DNA from 2 places in the Halomonas sp. Ps84H-12 genome. Region 1 is predicted to be linked to the other one. Evidence: riboswitches for the same ligand, from Rfam matches in the RefSeq annotation. Region 1 holds a riboswitch; the other holds the start of a gene.
What was found. A riboswitch is a leader RNA that binds a small molecule or an ion and turns the genes downstream of it on or off. The one in region 1 is predicted to bind thiamine pyrophosphate.
Positions count from the first base shown of each region.

Region 1 (9,635 bases):
GCATCTCACGAGGGTGAGTAGTGATACGTCATTGTCTCAGCATAGCGATGCCCTTACCGAGAGGGAAAGCCAAATCGTCGGGCGGAGGGCATATTGTCTTTGTCCAGTGGCTAATTGACGTTTACGTCAACTTGCTGATATACCCTAAGGGTTCCCTATTTGATCCCATAACAAACACAAGCTGAGGAAACGCATCATGTCCGTTCGTGAAATTCCGATGTACATCGATGGCCAGCCAGTCATGTCGCAAAGCCAAGAGTGGCGCGATGTGGTGAATCCTGCCACCCAGGACGTGGTGGCGCGAGTACCGTTCTGTACGTCCGAAGAAGTCGAGCGCGCCATCGCCAGCGCCAAAACGGCGTTCAAAGAGTGGCGCAAAGTGCCGCTCGGCAAGCGCATGCGCATCATGCTCAAACTGCAGGCGTTGATTCGCGAGAATACAGCGGAACTTGCCGCCTTGATCACCGAAGAGCACGGTAAAACCCTGCCGGATGCCGAGGGTGAAGTGGGGCGCGGGCTAGAAGTGGTAGAGCACGCCTGTTCGATTACCTCCCTACAGCTTGGCGAGCTGGCGGAGAATGCGGCCAACGAGGTGGACGTCTATACCATGCATCAGCCGCTGGGTGTGGGGGCGGGCATTACCGCCTTCAATTTTCCGATCATGCTGCCCTGTTTCATGTTCCCGTTGGCGATTGCCACCGGAAACACCTTCGTCTTGAAGCCTTCCGAGCAAGACCCGAGTTCTACCATGCGGCTCGTGGAACTGGCACATGAAGCGGGTATTCCGGCTGGAGTATTGAACGTCGTGCACGGTGGGCCTGACGTCGCCAATCAAATTGCCGACCATCAAGATATCAAGGCGCTGTCGTTCATCGGTTCGACCCATGTGGGGTCGCTGCTTTATAACCGTGCGGCCGCTGCTGGCAAACGTATGCAGGCCATGATGGGTGCAAAAAACCACTGTGTCGTCATGCCGGATGCCAACCGTAGTCAAGCCATCGATAGCCTGCTGGGCTCTGCCTTTGGTGCCGCCGGTCAGCGCTGCATGGCGAACTCGGTGGTCGTGCTGGTGGGGGAAGCGCGCGAGTGGATCAAAGACATCGAAGCCGGCGCGCGCGGTATGATCGTAGGACCCGGCACCCAGCGCGAGGCCGATCTGGGGCCACTGGTCTCTCCGCAAGCCAAGGAGCGGGTCGAGCGTTTGATTACGGCAGGTGAAAAGGAGGGGGCTACGCTGCTGGTTGATGGGCGCGGCTACACGGTCGACGGCTACCCAGACGGTAATTTCGTCGGGCCGACTCTGTTTTCCGATGTAACGGCAGAGATGACGATCTATCGCGAGGAAATTTTTGGGCCGGTGCTGTGTGTCGTCAACGTCGAAACGCTGGACGACGCCATCGCTTTCGTTAACGCCAATCCGAATGGCAACGGCACCTCGATCTTTACGAACTCGGGCTGGGTCGCGCGACGCTTCGAGACCGACATCGACGTCGGCCAAATTGGCATCAACGTGCCTATTCCAGTGCCGGTCGCCTACTTTAGCTTTACTGGTTCTCGGGCGTCGAAGCTGGGCGACCTAGGGCCTAACGGTAAACAGGCGATTGCGTTCTGGACGCAGACTAAAACGGTCACTGCCCGCTGGTTCGAGCCCGAAAACGTCTCTAGCGGTATCAATAGCACGATCTCGCTATAGCGAGCGGCAACGCGCTGCGCCTCCTCGGTAGAGGAGGCGACCTTCACACGTCCTGAAACAGCGGTAAGCTCTCCGAGAGCAGTTGGCCTATGGGGCCAAGCTGGCTCTCGTGTAGTACGAGCAGGTAGGGCGCCTCCTGCTCATCGCGAACGGGCGCCAGCAGCGCGAATTCTCCCTCTTCGAGGTGAAATTCATGAATTTCACGAAGGCCGTGGGGGGTCTCACATTGTGAGCAACGGTAGGTATCGTCCTCGCCATATACGAGGCGATGGTACATTTTGAACAGAGTGTAGAGGGCAAGCCCACCCTCGAACGCGGGCCAGCGAGCCGGTGTGGCACGAATATCGTCGGTAAGCGCGTTGCCTTCTGCTTCAGCATCGGCAATGGCATCGGCCAGGGGAGCCGCGAGAATAGCGGTTTGATCTGCGGGTAGGGGGGCATTTCGTTCCGCCGCCGCGTGAAAGGAGGTGGCCGCCGCCTCGAAATCTTGCAGGTTGTGCAGCGTAAAATCGGCATGCTGTAGGTCGGCAGGTTCGAAACCACCGTTCTCCCAGCCGTGAATCACACGAAGCGTGACCAGGCCGCGCTGCATAGGCCGGGCCAGCAGGGTGTGAAGCATGACACGGATATGCAACTGACGCTCATCCGTATCGTTCTCGAACGCACGGTACGGGTCTGCGAACAGTTCATGCAAACGCCCTGGCGTGTGCTCTTTTGCTTCGGAGTATGACATGGTGGTTTCCCTGTAAGTACGCCGCTTGGCTAGCCGAATAGCGTACGGCTTTTATGACATTAGATCACTAAAAGTATGGCGAGCGTAAAACCATATGAAAAGAGTCTTTAGTTAGCAATTTGTTACGGATAAAAGTGAGTTGGTAGTGGGACTCTACTTCAAAATAAAAAAGGAGCCTTTATGGCTGCATCGATCAGTCGGTTCAAACTTCCTGACACTCTGGATAATGTTCCCAATGATATTCGGGAAGCCATGTTGGCCGTGCAGGAGAAAGCGGGCTTCGTGCCCAACGTATTTTTGATGTTGGCTCACCGACCCGACGAGTTTCGCGCTTTTTTTGCGTATCACGATGCGTTGATGGAGCGACCATCGGAGACGCTGACCAAAGCAGAGAAAGAGATGATTGTCGTTGCGACCAGTGCCCGCAATCGCTGCTTGTACTGTGTCGTCGCCCATGGCGCGCTGGTGCGTATCTACAGTAAAGATCCGTTACTGGCCGATAATATCGCTATCAACCATCGTGTGGCGGGATTGAGCGAGCGTCATCGGTTAATGCTCGACTTTGCACTGCACAGTGCCATCGATCTGGGCGAGTTTTCAGACGAATGGCAGGCGCGTTTAGAGGCAGTGGGGTTCACGCTGGATGATTGCTGGGACATCGGTGCCATTGCCGCGTTTTTTGGCATGTCCAACCGCTTGGTGACACTAGCAGGAACACCGCCCAACGCCGAGTTTTACCTGATGGGGCGTGTCCCCAAGAAAGTGGAATAAGCAGCCCGGCCCCATGGGCAAGGCTTTACTAACGCACCACTTTGATTGAGGATACTGCCTCCACTCACTGTCGCCAGGGGAGCCCCAATGGGGCTGAGAATGCGCGCAACGCAGACCCTGGAACCTGATCCGGTTCGTACCGGCGGAGGAAGCGCGACATGCCTTACCTAACGTCTTTCGTGTTAGGCGCAGCGTTATGCTGCTTTGCTTTTCTGGGTCTTCGGGCACGTTTCAGTGGCGGCTCGCTGGATGATTATGTCTCCGCCCGTAATTCGCAAACGTCGGCCACCCTGGGGCTCTCCTTTTTGGCGTCCGGTATGGGGGCTTGGATACTCTTTGCACCCCCTGAAATCGGCGCATTCGTAGGGCCCGTGGCGCTACTGGGCTATGCCCTTGGCTCGGCGCTGCCGTTCATCGTTTTGGGTCTCTACGGGCCTAAGATACGCCAAGCACTGCCCGAGGGACGCAGCATTGCCGAGTTTGCCGACGCCTGCTATGGCAAGGGGGTACGCCATTTCGTGGCGCTCGTTTCCGTGGCTTACATGGGCTGCTTCCTGGCTGCTGAACTCACCGCCATCGGGGCGATTACCGCGCTGCTCTCCGACGTGCCTCCCGCCGTGGTGATCATCGGGGTGGCGCTCACCACGCTGGTGTACACCGTCATGGGCGGGCTGCGGGCAAGCTTGGCCACCGACCGCTGGCAAGCGTGGCTGCTTTTGGCGCTGCTGCTCGCCGTCGCCAGCGTGACGCTCTGGCGACTGCCCAGTATGCCGAATGACGCGCAACTCCCGTCGCTCCCCATCGGCAGCTCGCTCAGCGTGGCGTTGACGCTGGTGATCGCCGTGACCGCGGCCAACTTGTTTCACCAAGGCTATTGGCAGCGGGTATGGGCGGCCCAAGACGACGCGAGCCTGGGGCGCGGTGCCTGGTTGGGTGGCGGCTTGACCGTACTGGTCGTCATGGTGATCGGTGGCGTAGGTATCATGGCAGCGATGAGCGGGGTCAGTCTCGGCGAGCCGCCCATGCCGTTTTTTGCGCTGCTTAGTGATGCCCCGGTATGGATCACGCTGCCTTCATTGGTACTGGCCGTCACGCTGGTCACCTCGAGCGTCGACACCTTACAAAACGGCATTGCGTCGCTGTGGGCCAATGGTCACCGGCCCGAGGCCCTCAACAAGGCGCGCTGGCTCACCGTGGCGATCATGCTGCCCGTGATCGTGATTGCCTTGCAAGGGCTCTCCGTGCTGCGGCTATTTTTAATTGCCGATCTGCTGTGTGCAGCGATAGTGGTGCCGGTGCTGCTGGGTTTGTGGCAGCGTATGACACCGATGGCAGCAATAAGCGGCGGGTTGGCGGGGCTTGTAGGGGCCGTGCTGCCTGGCTGGATCGGTCAGGGCAGCGTCAGCGCAGGGGTAATGGCCGCCACGTTCCCCGGCAGCGTACCGACGTTAGGCCCGTTCGTAGGGGCGCTGCTACTCTCAACAACGGTCAGCGTGGCGTTGGCTCTGGTGAGCCGTCAACGTGTCGAAGTCCGTTAATCAAGGCGTTAAGCAGGACATTTCGTTTCGCGTTATGCTGTTAAGGGTTTGATGACCATTTAGGTGTGATCGCCATGAGCCACCTGTTACCCCCCAACGAAACTGCCCGTTTGGCTGCGCTTAACGAACTGGCCCTCCTGGATACGCCAAACGAGCCCGTTTTCGATCGGATCACGCGATTGGTCACCGTGCTGCTCGGCGTTCCTAAATCTACCATCAGTCTGATCGACACCGATCGTCAGTGGTTCAAGTCTCAAGTGGGCATGGCGGTATCGGAAACACCTAGGGACGTCGCGTTTTGTGCTTACACGGTACTCGAAGATGAGCCGCTAGTGGTCGAAGACGCTCAGCAAGACGCACGCTTCGCGACCAATCCCTACGTGATGACACCTGGCGGCATCCGTTTTTATGCCGGGATACCGCTGCGTAGTTCACAAGGGCTGGTCCTCGGATCGCTATGCGCCATGGACAGCCAGCCACGCAGCTTAAGTGACCAAGAAAAGGCTGCGATGCAAGATTTGGCCGATATCGTGATTGGCGAAATCCACCTGCGCGAACGGCTCATCAACGAGCAGAAGATTCGTGCCGCCAATCAGCAGGCGCTCACGGCGCTGCATCAAAGCCTCGAGCAGCGTATCGAGCAGCGAACCCGCGAACTCAATCTGGTGATCGAGTCGGCATATGATGCCTATTTGAGCGTCGATGAGCAGGGGCGCGTGCTGGATTGGAACCATGCAGCCGAGACCATGTTCGGCTGGAGTCGCAAAGAAGCCCTCACTCGACCGATTACATCGCTCATGTTTCCCGACGGAATCACCAGTGACGATGTCGCCATGCCAGTGACCGGAGAAGCCCTACGGCGCGATGGCGTTCGCTTGCCGGTCGAGGTGCGACTGAAGCGTTTCGAGGTGAATGGCCGCCCACGCCGCAGCTTGTTCATTCACGACATTACCGAACGCCAGCAGCTAGAGCGCCTACGCGACCAGCAGGCCCGAGAAGACGTGCTCACCCGTTTGCCCAACCGCCGCGCCCTAGACGAGCGTCTGCCGGAGGCAATGGCACGGGTACGCCGTACGCTCGCACCGCTGGCCGTGCTGTTTCTAGACCTCGATGGGTTCAAACGCATTAACGATCAGCACGGCCATGCCATGGGGGACGAGCTGCTGCGCGACATCGCGAGCCGTCTCCAGCGAACCGTCCGCGAGACGGATTTCGTTGCCCGATGGGCGGGAGATGAGTTCGTCGTGCTGCTCGAGGGGGTGACCAGCGACGCACCGGAGCCGCTGGCCCATAAGCTGATCGAGGTGATCGAGGAGCCGCTCAGCGCAGGTGGCGTGACCCTGCAAGTAAGTACCAGCATTGGTGTGGCGCTGTTCGTCCACGACGCGGCGGAGACACCTCAGGAGTTATTGAAGCGCGCCGATGAGGCCATGTACAACGCCAAACGCGCAGGCAAAGCGCGTATCGCGCTGGCACGTCCGGCGGATACGTCTGCCCCCCATTAACGAACCCAAGGACGAGTATGATTCGTTGTCTATTGACCACCCCAGAGGGCGACGTGCGCGAGGGCGACATTCGCCTGATGGACGAGTGGATGCGCATGCCCACAGCACACTTGTGGGTCGACATGAAAGGAGAGAGCGAAGCGCAGGAGCGTGAGATACTGGAGCGCTTCGAGTGTCACCCGATGGCCATACAAGACGCCCACAAAGAGCGCCATCCGCCGAAAATCGAAGAGTTCGACAATCACACGCTGATCATCTATCGCGGCATTTCCTCGTTCGATGCCCAGCTAAACTTCGTACCTCAGCAGATCTGTTTCTTCGTCGGCGAACGCTTTTTGGTGACCTTGCACCCCGGCGAGGCGATGAGTATCGAACGCTTACTCAATGAGCACGGCAAAACGCTATTGGCCCAGTCACCCGAGCAGGTGGCACTGAGAGTGATGTACACCTCGGCGGGCTTTTATATCGATAGCTTGCTGGAATTCGAAACGGAGCTCAGTGATCTCGAGGACGAGCTGCTAGACAATGGTAACGACGTGTTGATGCGTAAAATCACCACGTATCGCTCGCGTCTGGTCAAAATGCGCCGGATCTTCAGCTATCACAAAGGCATCACCCAAGAGCTGACGGCGTACGACTACGCGCACTTGCCGCGAGGCGAAAGCGAAACGCTGCATGCCATAACCGATGTCGAAGAACGTTTCGAGCGACTCTACACCCTAACGCAAATGTACTACGACATTTGTGGCGATCTCGTCGACGGCTATATCTCCATTTCATCACACCAGTTGAACATCACCATGCGGGTGTTGACGGTGATTACCGCTATTTTCGTCCCGCTAACCTTTATCGCCGGTATTTACGGCATGAACTTCGAGTACATGCCAGAACTGAGCTATCAGTACGGCTACTTTTTCGTTTGGGGGGCCATGCTAGGGATTGGTGGGGTGCTCATTTGGCTGTTCAAACGGAAACGCTGGTTTTAACCCCCTTGTCGAACCGCCAATTGCCGCAGACGACTGGCCAACAGTAAGAGCCCCAGCGCAATCAGTAGCCAAAGCGTGGCCAACAATATAGGAAACGCCCCCGCACCCGCCAGATCCAGCAGCGGGCCGGTCAGTGACGGAATGACCAGCGCCCCGCTGCCCGCGGCGGTAAAGATGGCGCCGGTGGTGCGCCCGCGCATGACGATCGACTGGTTGCACAGTGCAAACAGCGTAGGGAAAAACGCCGAGGCGGAGAGGCCAAACAGCAGCGCGCCAGCGCTTGGCGGCAGCGCGTTGAGGTGCAGACCTGCCGCTGCGCTCAGCCCCAGCGCTAGGCAGCCAGCGAGCACCTGCCAAGGTGAGCAAACGCGTAGTAGCGGGATGGCGAGCAGGCGTCCCGCCGAGAGCGCCAGCCAGAACAGCGTTGCCAGCAACGCCGCGTGCTCGGTGGTTAATCCAGAGAGCGTACCGTATGCGGTGACCCAGCCGGCGAACGTAATTTCGATGCCCACATAAAGAGAAAACAGTAGCATGAATAGCCCCAGCAAGAGCGGGTCGCGGTGTTTGAGCGTAGCCAAGGACGTGGGATTAGGGTCAACGGTGGGCATGGACGGGCTGACGAAGCGCGACAGCGGCCACAGCATGGCAGCCACGCTGGCCGCGACGATCCAAAACGTGAGGTGAAACTGTCCGGTGAGGGATAGCGCAGCAATCATGATCAGCGGCGTGAGCATGTTGCCGAAACTGAAGCAGAAGTGCAGCGCGCTTACATTGGGGCCCGCTGCGTCTCGGTGCAGCCACAAAAGCAGCGTGTTCCCGCCCGCGTTGAGCGATACCTCCGCAAATCCCAGCAGCATGAACAGCAGCGTCAACAGCAGCAGAAGCGGGCTAAGCGGGGCCAGCGCCAGTCCGGCTACCGCCAGCACGCCCATCATCACCAACACGCGGTGGCCGTTGAAGCGATCCATGAGCAGCCCGGTGACCATGGCGCCGCTCATGTTGCCAACGGCACGTGCAGTGAACAGCACGGCGATTTGGCTCATGGAGGCACCGCTGGCCTCGGCCAAATGGGGCAGTGCTGGGCCAAGCAGTCCGCCGGTCATCCCAATGGCAATGAACAGGCCAAAGTAGGTCCAGGTGAGACGGCGATGGTACGTCGAGGTGAAGTGAAGCATACCGATCCTTGGCAGGGGCAGAAGCACGGTCGACCCGTAGCTTGACGGGTTTTGCTTACTCTCACTATTGGCGAAAAGTTGACGACCCGCCAGGCGGCTGACTGGGGGAGTGTGGCTTAAGGGCACTATGTGCTCTACTCATCCATCGTGATCGAGGGCATGCTGTCCTTCGTTCGCCCCCTTGAACCTCGCACGGCGTTTGTTATCGTCGCGACATATGCACTCAACAAGGAACCACCCATGGCCCACACGGATAACAGCGCAACGATTCCGGCCACGATGTCGGCGATGCTCTTGACCGGTCACGGTGATGTCGACGCTCTGCAATACCGTCAGGACGTTCCCACGCCAACGCCCGGCCCTGGGCAGGTGCTGGTGCAAGTCACGGCGACGGCGAAAAACAACACCGACCGCAAAGCGCGCGAAGGCTTATACCCCACCAAAGGCAAAGAGGACGTGACCTCGTTTGCCATGGGTGGGTCGCCGACGCTGACGTTTCCGCGTATTCAAGGCGCTGACGTGGCAGGTCGGGTCGTTTCTGTCGGCGAGGGGGGCGATCCCCGGCGTATCGGGGAGCGCGGGCTGCTGGATTTCAATTTGTATGCCGACGAGCGTCGTGACATTAACCTGACGCCGGACTACTACGGACACGGCGCAGACGGCGGCTACGCCGAGTACGTGGCAGTGCCTGCCGACCAGTTTCACCATGTCCCCAACCCTGAGCTACACGATGCCGAGCTTGCGGCCATGGGCATGTGCTCGTATCAAACGGCCTACCACATGATGACGGCGGCCAACGTTCAGGCGGGCGAGCGTATCCTCGTCAGCGGCGCCAGCGGCGGGGTGGGCACGGCGTTGATCCAGCTATGCCGTATCGTCGGCGCGATTCCCTACGCCGTTAGCCAGCTCGATAAAGCCGACGCGCTACGTGTGTTGGGGGCAGAAGCCGTCATCGATCGAGGCGACCTGCCCACTTTCGTCGAGCGTGTGCTGGCCGCCACCGATGGTCAGGCCATCGATGCCGTCATGGATCTCGTTGGTGGCGAGATGACCGATCTGTTCATCGATACCATGATCGGCGATATGCAGCGCCGTACCACCTACCCCCGGCTCTCCATTGCCGGTGCCAGCGGCGGTAACCTCAGCGAGATCATGTGGACCCGCATCTATCTCTATCAGGTGCAGATAGTCGGCGTGTCCCACGGTACTCGGGAAGAAGCAGAGCAGTTGATAG
Region 1 is NZ_JAMXSJ010000020.1:49,609-59,243, forward strand. It holds gene NH344_RS11040 (CoA-acylating methylmalonate-semialdehyde dehydrogenase) at 197-1,693, shown strand; gene NH344_RS11045 (hypothetical protein) at 1,737-2,426, opposite strand; gene NH344_RS11050 (peroxidase-related enzyme) at 2,607-3,197, shown strand; TPP riboswitch at 3,263-3,366, shown strand; gene NH344_RS11055 (sodium:solute symporter) at 3,356-4,735, shown strand; gene NH344_RS11060 (diguanylate cyclase) at 4,810-6,240, shown strand; gene NH344_RS11065 (magnesium transporter CorA family protein) at 6,258-7,226, shown strand; gene NH344_RS11070 (MFS transporter) at 7,223-8,401, opposite strand; gene NH344_RS11075 (zinc-binding dehydrogenase) at 8,642-9,635, shown strand, end outside.

Region 2 (9,635 bases), on a different contig from region 1:
ACTTTCACGGGGTACCTTGGCGGCGGGGGCGGCGCTGCTGCTGTCGCTGCCTGCTCAGGCACAAACCAGTGCCGATTGGGCAGCTTACGATGAGGTGTTTGAAAGTGGGGCGCAGCACGCGCAGTGGTGGGATGCGGGTTGGACGGGCATCTATGCTGCAAGCCTTGCGTTTGATGCTTACCAAGCCAGCGAAGCCAACGACCCGGACGACCGTTTTGATGCCCGCGTAGGAGTCGTAAAATCCGCCTTAGCGCTGGGCGGTATGCTGACGGATCGCCAGCCGCATCAGGCGGCGCTGGTAGAGTACGAGCGCCTTAAAGCGCAGGGTGAGTTAAGCGGCGTGCAGGCGTTGGGGCTTTCGCTTGCCCAGGCGGAGCGTGAACGCCGTGGGTTTGAGGCGCGGGTTAGCTCGCTGGTGGTGAACACTGTGGCGGGGGCGGTAATTGCCGCTGACGGTCGCGAGCGGGATGGTGCCATCAACTTCGCTACAGGCATGCTGATTAATGAGCTGCACATTTGGACGCAGCCTAATCAGGCCTCCAGCGCGATTAACCGCTTTCAGCCTGCCCGCGTGTCTCTTGGCCCCATCACGTTAGAAGGTGAATACGCGCTGATGGTGTCGCCCCAGCAGATTGGCGCCACCTGGCGCTATTAGGTCGTTACCTCCTCTCTACACTATTTATCTATGTTTAGTGCCTACATTGCCATCGTCGCTTTGTTAGGCACTTTTGGAGTGGGCGGAAGATTAGCGCGCTTACCGTTGTCAGCGCGCCGTGAGCGCGTAAAATATCCGCCACTTTTTTGGTTTCACCAAATGTTATGTTATAACTTATTTATTCGATAGCGAGGACGCTCGATGAGTGAGCACATGCATCGCCATAACAAGGAAGGACCTTGTCATTTTTCGCTGATGTCGTTGTCTGCCACTAAGCGGTTGGGCTTTGTCGCGCTGCCGTTGCTGGCGCTTTGGGGGCTGGTGGTGTGGGCAGGCGGGTGGCCGTTATGAGTGAACGTTCCTCTTCGCGTTTGCAGCTGCACGACCTGCACTTGGCCCAGGGCCGTCGCACGGTGTTAGAACATGTGGATGGCGATATTAAGCCCGGCGCGATTACCGCGCTCATTGGTGCGAACGGTGCCGGTAAAAGCACGCTGATTCAGGCCATTATGGGTGAACTGCGGCCGATTAGCGGCAAGGTGGTATGCACGGTGGATAAAGCGCGCCGTGCCTGGCTGCCCCAGCAGCTGGCGTTAGACCTCACCTTCCCCATGAGCGTGGAAGAGCTGGTGATGACCGGCAGTTGGCCAAGCCATGGTGCCATGAAAGGTTACTGCGCGGCCCACTACCGCAAAGGCCGCGAGATTATGGCGCGCCTGGGTATTTCTCACTTGGCTCACCGCCCGCTGGGCGAGCTTTCCGGAGGCCAGCGCCAGCGAGCGCTGATTGGCCGCACGCTAATGCAGGAAGCGGAGCTGCTGCTGCTAGACGAGCCGTTTGCCAACGTAGATAGCGATACGGTCGATATTCTGATTCGCATCTTGCGCCAGATGGCCGATGAGGGTGTCACGATCATTATTGTGCTGCACGATATGGACCACCTGCGCCGCTTGGCGGATGAGGTGTTAATGCTGAATGGCGGCCATGGCCGCTGGGTCGCTCCCAGCGCGCTCAACCACCAGCATGCCCCGGCCCAAATGGTGCCGTTTACCTTAGGAGGCCGTCATGCTGGCACTGCTTGATGCATGGTTCATTGCACCGTTTGATTACGGCTTTATGCGCCGTGCCGTGGTCGGCGGGCTGGCACTTTCCTTGGCTGCGCCGCCGCTGGGTGTGTTTCTGGTGCTGCGCGGCATGAGCCTGATTGGCGATGCCATGGCCCATGCCATTTTGCCGGGGGTGGCGCTGGGCTTCTTGCTGGCGGGGTTTTCGCTGCCGGTGATGAGTGTGGGCGGCGTGCTGTTCGGGCTGATGGTGGCGCTACTGGCCGGGGCCGTTTCCAAAATGGGCGGCCAGCGGGAAGACGCAGCCATGGCGAGCTTTTTCATCATTTCGTTGGCGGCGGGCGTCATGTTGATTTCCATGGGCGGCAGCAGCGTGGATTTAACCCACGTGCTGTTCGGCTCTATTTTGGCGATTAACTCCACGGCGCTGCTGCTGATTGCCTCGATCAGCACGCTGATTGTGATCACTCTGGCGATTATCTTCCGCGCCCTGGTTGTGGAGTGTTTAGACCCGCTGTTTTTACGCGGCCAAAGTAGTCGTGGCGGTTGGGTACATAGCGTCTTTTTAGGGCTACTGGTACTGAACTTAACGGCGGGCTTCCAAACCCTGGGCACGCTGATGGCCGTTGGCTTAATGATGCTACCCGCTACGGCAGCACGGTTTTGGAGCAAGCGGTTAGAAGGCTTGATTGGGATTGCCGTGGTGTTGGCGATGCTGGCCAGCACCGGCGGGCTACTGCTGTCGTTCCATTTAGACACGCCCTCAGGCCCGAGCATTATTTTGCTGGCCGGGGTGGCGTATTTACTCTCGGCGCTGTTTGGCCGTTACCACAGTTTGGCCGCTAAGTTGCGGCGCAAAACCACGCCCTTGGCGCTGGAGCAGTCGCACTAGCGGGTTGATGTTCATACGGTTATTTCTTAAATCAGGAGCATGTTATGTCGCTTTTCTCTTCATCGCGTTGGCTAGTGGGCGTTTCGGCCATATTGGCACTGCCTGCCGCCATGGCGAACGAGCGGGTGCAGGTTGTCACCAGCTTTTCTATCTTGGCGGATATGGTGGAAAACGTCGGTGGAGAGCATGTGACGGTCAGCTCGTTGGTGGGCCCTGATGGCGATGCCCACGTTTTCTCCCCTAGCCCTGGCGATGCCCGTGCGCTAGCCGGGGCCGATTTAGTGGTCTTCAACGGCCTGCTGTTTGAGGGCTGGATGGAGCGCCTGATTGACTCCAGCGACTACAGCGGCCCAATGGTCACCGCCACCGACGGCATTGTTCCGCGGGCGTTTGCGGCCCATAGCCATGATGACCACGGGCACGAAGCGCATGAGCATCATGATCATGGCGATCACGACCATCACGGGCATGGCGAAGAAGAGCACGCCCATAATGACCATAGCGACCACGATCATGGCGATAACGACCCTCACGCTTGGCAGGACCTGCAGCAGGCCAAGGTCTACGTCACCAATATTCGTGATGGATTGATCGAGGCGGATAGCGCCAATGCGCAGAGCTACCAAGCCAACGCCGAGCGCTACTTGGCGGAGCTGGATAGCGTTGATGCCGAGATTCGTGAGCTGCTCAGCGAGATTCCTGCATCGGCCAGTGTGATCACCGGGCACGACTCGTTTGGCTACTTCTCTAGCGCCTATGGCGTTAATTTTCTCTCACCGGTCGGGCTCTCTACCGAAGCCGACCCCAGCGGCGCCAGCATGGCGGCTTTGGTGGATGTGATTGAGCAGGAGAACGTGCAAGCGCTGTTCCACGAGAACATGACCAACCAGTCCATTATCGTGCAACTGGCCGAAGAAACCGGCCTGCCCATCGCAGGCACGCTTTACGCGGATGCGCTGGCCAGTGAAGGCGATGCCAGTACGTACCTGGGCATGATGCGCCACAATGCGCAGGTGCTGCACGACGCTCTTGCAGAGCCGGGCCATGATGATCATGGTTATGACGACCACGACCACGACCACGACCACGACCACGACGATCATGGTCATAGCCACTGATTCATACCGTGAAGACAAAAATACCGCCAACCCGGCGGTATTTTTTTGCATTGCATTTTGCGCGGTGGATGGGGAGACTTGCATCACCGACTTTCGTTAACGCTGTTTAAACCGCTGCAAAGAGCCAATGCCATGCGCCTAAACGCCGATTTTAGCCACTTTGCCTGTGTCACGCCGGAGCAGTACCACTGGGTGGCCTCCCCCAGTGCGGGCGTAGAACGAATGATGCTGGATCGCATCGGCGATGAAGTGGCCCGAGCCACTAGCCTGGTACGCTATGCGCCTAATAGCCAGTTCAGCCACCACACCCACGACGGCGGCGAGGAAATTCTCGTGTTAGAGGGCGTGTTTGCGGATGAGCATGGCCGCTACTCCGCTGGCAGCTACCTGCGTAACCCGATTGGCACTGGCCATACGCCGCAGATTGGCGAAGAGGGCGCGCTGATACTGGTTAAGTTGCATCAGTTTGATGAGAACGACCTGCTCCAACTGGCGATTCCTGCCCACCGCTTGCCCTGGCAGCCTGACCGTCGGCCGGGCATTACCTACAAAATGCTGCACACCTTTGGCGATGAGCGGGTCAGCCTGGAGCGTTGGGAGAGCGATACCACCATCGACTACCCTGCCCTGCCCGGAGGCTTAGAGCTATTGGTGCTGGAAGGCTCGCTGTGCGACGCGGGCAGCGAGTACCCGAAAGGCAGTTGGTGCCGCTACCCACCGGGTGCGGCCCCGCAGCTTCGTGCAGGCCAACACGGTGTAATGATGTACGCTAAGCGCGGGCACCTATCTAACGCCCTTTCCCAGGCTAGCGCGCCAGGCCAATAAATGGCAGCAGAGTGAGCAGCGCAATCAGAACCACAGCCACCATTACCAGCGTTACCTGAAACGGGTGCTCCGCTAAGCGCCGCCAGAGTGTTGGCGCTTCATTGCGGGCCAGCGCCTCTTTATGGGCTTGGCGTGCGTTAGCTTGGCGTTCGGCCTGATACTCGGTCAATGCGGCCTCTGCGTCGTCACGCTGGGCAGGGTTGCGCAGCCAAATGGCATCGACCCCCAGGCGGAAAAAGCCCGCCTGGGTTTCGTACACATCAAAGCCATGCTCATCCAGCAGTTGGCGGACTTCCATGGCCTCTTCATCGGTTACATGGCGCAACCGAAACAGCAAATGGGCCACCTTAGTCGCCCATGGCTGCCATGCGGTCGGCTTGAATCACTTCAATCCAGTAGCCATCCGGATCTTTCACGAAGATAACGTCTTTCATCTTGCCCTGGTCGGCACGCTTCACGAAGGTGACATCGTGCTCATCAAACCACGCCTGGGCGGCTTCTAAATCCGGCACGTTGAAGCAGATATGGCCAAAGCCCTGGGGCTCAGCGTTGCCATCGTGGTAGGCAAAATCCTGCTGGGTTTCGGTGCCCCAGTTGTGGGTCAGTTCCAGCAGGCCCTTCTGGCTGAAAGTCCAGGCGGTGCGAGCGTTCTGGTCCTCCGGCACCTGGTCGTCGGCTTCCACGTTGGCCAGAAAATAGAGCGAGAACTGCATTTCTTCGAAATCCAGCCGCCGCAGCACCTGCATACCGAACACTTTGGAGTAGAACGCCAGGGCGCGTTCCGGGTCTTTTACCCGCAGCATGGTGTGGTTTAAGCGAAAACCCTGAGTTTGCGGGGCAACGGGGGCAACGCCTGGGTACTGTTCACCTTGAAACGACATATAACTCTCCTATTGCGGGTTGGGGCATTATGAAAAGTATGCTGATATAACGCAAATTCTTTGACGAACATATTACCTTGTACAAGGCTTAGGCTGCTAACAGCGTCAAGCTGTCTACCGCTATTTGCGTATTGATCATTTTGCTTACTTCCCCCTGTTATGAGGGCGCAGGTTGTATATTTCCAGCCCTCGCCCAAGGAGCCTTTATGTTCCGCGATCGAAACGTACTAGGTGAGCCGTTAACACCCTGCTGCCACTCTCCTAATCGTTGCTGAAAAGTAGCGGCTGCACTGGGGCTTTACAGCCTCGCCCAAGGCTAGGATAGTACCCACCAACGACAGGGGCGCCGCCCAGCGGCTGAGAAGCACCCTTCGAACCTGAACCGGATAACGCCGGCGTAGGGAGTCGTGGTGCTCACCACCACCTCCTTCGCCGGGAGGAAACCATGACCTACCCCCCACTTGGCGACATGCTCGCCGCTCTACGCGAGTCTACGCCGCTCGTGCACTGCATGACTAACTATGTTGCGATGAACAGCACGGCTAACCTGCTGCTGGCTACGGGCACCTCGCCTGCCATGCTGCATGCCCCTGAAGAGGTGGCTGAATTCACCGCAATAGCGGGCGCACTCTCCATTAACATTGGCACGCTCTCTACCCCTTGGGCAGAGTCGATGCAGCTTGCCGCTCGCACGGCTAAAGAAACAGGCACCCCATGGGTGTTAGACCCCGTAGCGGTCGGGGCCACCGCCTTTCGTCAGCAGGTCTGCACCGCGCTGCTTGCCCATCGGCCTAACGTCATTCGCGCCAACGCATCGGAAGTCATGGCGCTCACTGGCTTAGCCAGCCAAGGTCGCGGCGTCGATGCCACCACCACAACGGAGGATGCCGCCCAAGCGGCGATCAAGCTGGCACAGCAGCAGTGCTGCATTGTTGCCATGACCGGCGAAACCGATTTTATTACCAATGGCACCCACCACTACCGTTTAACGGGCGGCCACACGCTAATGCCGCGCGTAACCACCCTGGGCTGCGGGTTAAGCGCTTTGGTAGCGGGTTTTTTGGCCGCCAACCAGGCCCATCCACTTTCGGCAACGCTGGCTGCGCTGGCGTGCTTCAGCATTGCCGGAAGCCGTGCGGGGCAGCAGGCCAGTGGGCCGGGCAGTTTTCAGGTCGCGCTACTGGATGCGCTGTATGCCCTTACCCCTGACGATCTCTCTTCTCTTAGCCAGCTGGAGACGCTCCATGCCGTTTGATCTTTCGCTCTATTTAGTCACCGATGCTGCGTTATGCGCCGAAACGGGGCTTGAAGCGACCATGGAAGCCGCCGTGAAGGGGGGCGTGACCATGGTGCAGCTGCGCGATAAGCATGCCAGCGATGAGTCCATGATTGCCCAGGCAACACGGCTGAAAGCACTGCTGGAAGGTAGCGGTGTGCCCTTGATTATTAATGACCGGCTAAGTGTGGCCGTCGCCAGCGGCGCCGACGGCCTGCATGTAGGCCAGAGCGATACCGCGGTTCAAGAGGCGCGGGAGGCGCTGGGGCCGCAGGCCATTCTAGGACTGTCGATCAACACCCTCACGCAGCTTCGTGACGCGCCCATCGCGCTGTTGGACTACGTCGGGTTAGGCCCCATTTTCGCCACTGCCAGCAAGCAAGATCATGCTCGGCCCATCGGCTTCGAGGGCTTGGCCGAGCTGGTGCGCGCCTGCCCGTTGCCCAGCGTGGCGATTGGCGGCTTAAAGGCGCAGCACGCCGCCCAAGTGAGTGCCGCCGGTGCCCAAGGGATGGCGGTGATTTCTGCGATCTGCGGCCAGCCCGACCCTTACCGGGCGGCGCTGGCGTTTCGCGCCTCATGAGTCGGCTCGACCAACTGACCGCCTTCGTCAAAGTGGCGGAGCTTGGCAGCTATACCCGCGCTGCCGAGGCACTGGATCTTTCACGTACGCGGGTGTCGCGGCAGGTCATGGCGCTAGAGGAGACGCTGGGCGCTCGCTTGATTCAGCGCACGACGCGGCGGCTGCATCTTACCGATGCGGGAGAGCGCTATTTAACCCATGCCCAGGCTATTTTGCTGGCGTTGGAGGAGGCCGCTGCCGATGTCGGCAGTGGCACTCACACTGTGAGTGGGCGGCTGCGCATCAATGGTCCCATGAGTTTCGGCACGCGCTATCTCGCGCCTCAGGTAGCGCAGTTCATGCAGGCACACCCCGCACTCGACGTACGCCTCGATCTCAACGACCGCCGCGTAGACTTGTTGGAGGAGGGCTATGATGTCGCCATCCGCATCGGTAGCCTGCCCGACTCCAGCCTGATCGCCAGACGGCTAGCCCGCTGCCAGCTCGTGCTGTGCGCGTCACCCGGCTATTTAGCGCAGCACGGCACGCCTTTGCGCATCGAAGACCTTACCCAGCACCACTGCCTACGCTATCGCAGCGGGCAGAACAGCGGCGACTGGCGCTTCGGCCAGCAGTACGTTAGCGTCACGGGGCCGCTGGAGAGCAATAATGGGGATATGTTGACCCATGCCGCAGAAGCGGGATTAGGCATCGCCCAACAACCCAGCTTTCTGATTCATGAGAGCATCCAGCGGGGGCACTTGGTGCCGCTTCTATTAGACCTACCGCCGACCTACCTAGACATACACGCCCTCTACCCCGCACGGCGTTTTCTACCCGCCAAGGTAGCGCACTTCATCGACCAATTGGCCGATGCCTGGGGCGACCCACCCATATGGGAACAGGGGCTTGGATTATCGCGTATATCGCAACAGTAAAGTGCTCATCGGTTAGATTATCTTCTCCACTCGCTGGCCTACAGTAGCATCATCGCATCCATGGTGATGCTCAAAACGCGAGAGAGTGCTATGACGACGTTAACTACCCCGACGACAATCCTTCATGCGACCGCCCTACTGCGCGTTAGCCTAGGTGTGATGGCCCTGGCTCACGGCCTGATGAAAGTGTTCGTGTTTACGCTTCCTGGCACGGTGGGCTACTTCGAATCGCTTGGCCTGCCCGGTTTCATGGCTTACTTGACCATTGCCGCCGAAGTCGGCGGAGGCTTGGCCCTGGTGCTGGGCCTATACACCCGCTGGGTGAGTCTGGCGCTAGTACCGGTGCTGCTCGGCGCAGCCTGGGTACACCTCGGTAACGGCTGGGTCTTCTCCAATCCCGGCGGCGGCTGGGAGTTCCCAGTGTTCTGGGCCGTGGCCCTCCTGGTGCAAGCCGGCCTGGGCAGCGGTAGCTTCGTCATCAGCCGCCGACTGGCATAATCCAATGGCCTGCCGAGAATCACACGTTGGCAGGCCCACTGACTGGAGTGTATCCTATGTTACCGAGTCTCTTCATTTCCCATGGCTCTCCCATGCTGGCGCTCACCCCCACCCCCGCCCATCACTTTTTACGGGAGTTGGGCCAAACCCTACGCCCCAAGGCCGTGGTGGTCGTTTCCGCGCACTGGGAAACCCCACACTTGCAGGTCAGCAGCAGCGTAAAGCCTGTCACCATCCACGATTTTGGCGGCTTTCCTGATGCGCTATTTGCGGTTCAGTACCCTGCCCCTGGTAACCCTGAGCTGGCCCAACGGCTGGCCAAGCAGCTCGGCGCCACGCCCGTGGAGCGCGGGCTGGACCACGGTGCCTGGGTGCCACTCTCACTGATGTACCCTGACGCTGACGTGCCGGTAGTGTCGCTTTCGCTTCCCAGCCGTTGGAGTAATACCGAGTTGATAGCCCTGGGCGAGCAGCTGGCAATGCTGCGCCAGGAGGATATTTTAGTGGTTGGCTCGGGGAGCTTGACCCATAACCTCTATGAGCTTCAGCCACAGGGTAGCCAGATACCGGCCTGGGTAGGCAGCTTTGCCGAGTGGGTTAATGCACGGCTGCGCGAGGGCGATCGTGACGCGCTGGCCAACTGGCAAACCGCCCCAGACGCCAAGCGCAATCATCCCACGCCAGAGCACTTCCAGCCGCTGCTGGTGGCTATGGGAGCAGGCGGCAGCGCCGCCACCCAGCTACACCACAGTGTTGAGCACGGCGTGCTGGCAATGGATGTCTATCAGTTTGCCTAGCGCTTACGCTGTGGGGCGACGTTTCAGGGTGGTGCGACGATCGTGATAGGCAATGGCCAGACCGCTGCACATGATCAGCGCGCTGCCTACCCAGACCCAGACGTCCGGCAGTTCTCCCCAGAACCACCA
Region 2 is NZ_JAMXSJ010000006.1:15,735-25,369, forward strand. It holds gene NH344_RS04270 (hypothetical protein) at 1-655, shown strand, start outside; gene NH344_RS04275 (hypothetical protein) at 857-1,006, shown strand; gene NH344_RS04280 (ABC transporter ATP-binding protein) at 1,003-1,737, shown strand; gene NH344_RS04285 (metal ABC transporter permease) at 1,721-2,611, shown strand; gene NH344_RS04290 (zinc ABC transporter substrate-binding protein) at 2,656-3,729, shown strand; gene NH344_RS04295 (cupin domain-containing protein) at 3,862-4,554, shown strand; gene NH344_RS04300 (DUF6164 family protein) at 4,535-4,900, opposite strand; gene gloA (lactoylglutathione lyase) at 4,902-5,435, opposite strand; TPP riboswitch at 5,765-5,856, shown strand; gene thiM (hydroxyethylthiazole kinase) at 5,881-6,690, shown strand; gene thiE (thiamine phosphate synthase) at 6,680-7,294, shown strand; gene NH344_RS04320 (LysR family transcriptional regulator) at 7,291-8,211, shown strand; gene NH344_RS04325 (DoxX family protein) at 8,302-8,709, shown strand; gene NH344_RS04330 (class III extradiol ring-cleavage dioxygenase) at 8,766-9,506, shown strand; gene NH344_RS04335 (DMT family transporter) at 9,510-9,635, opposite strand, start outside.
Region 2: linked by a shared signal. The riboswitch ahead of thiM (hydroxyethylthiazole kinase) and the one ahead of NH344_RS11055 (sodium:solute symporter) in region 1 are both predicted to bind thiamine pyrophosphate.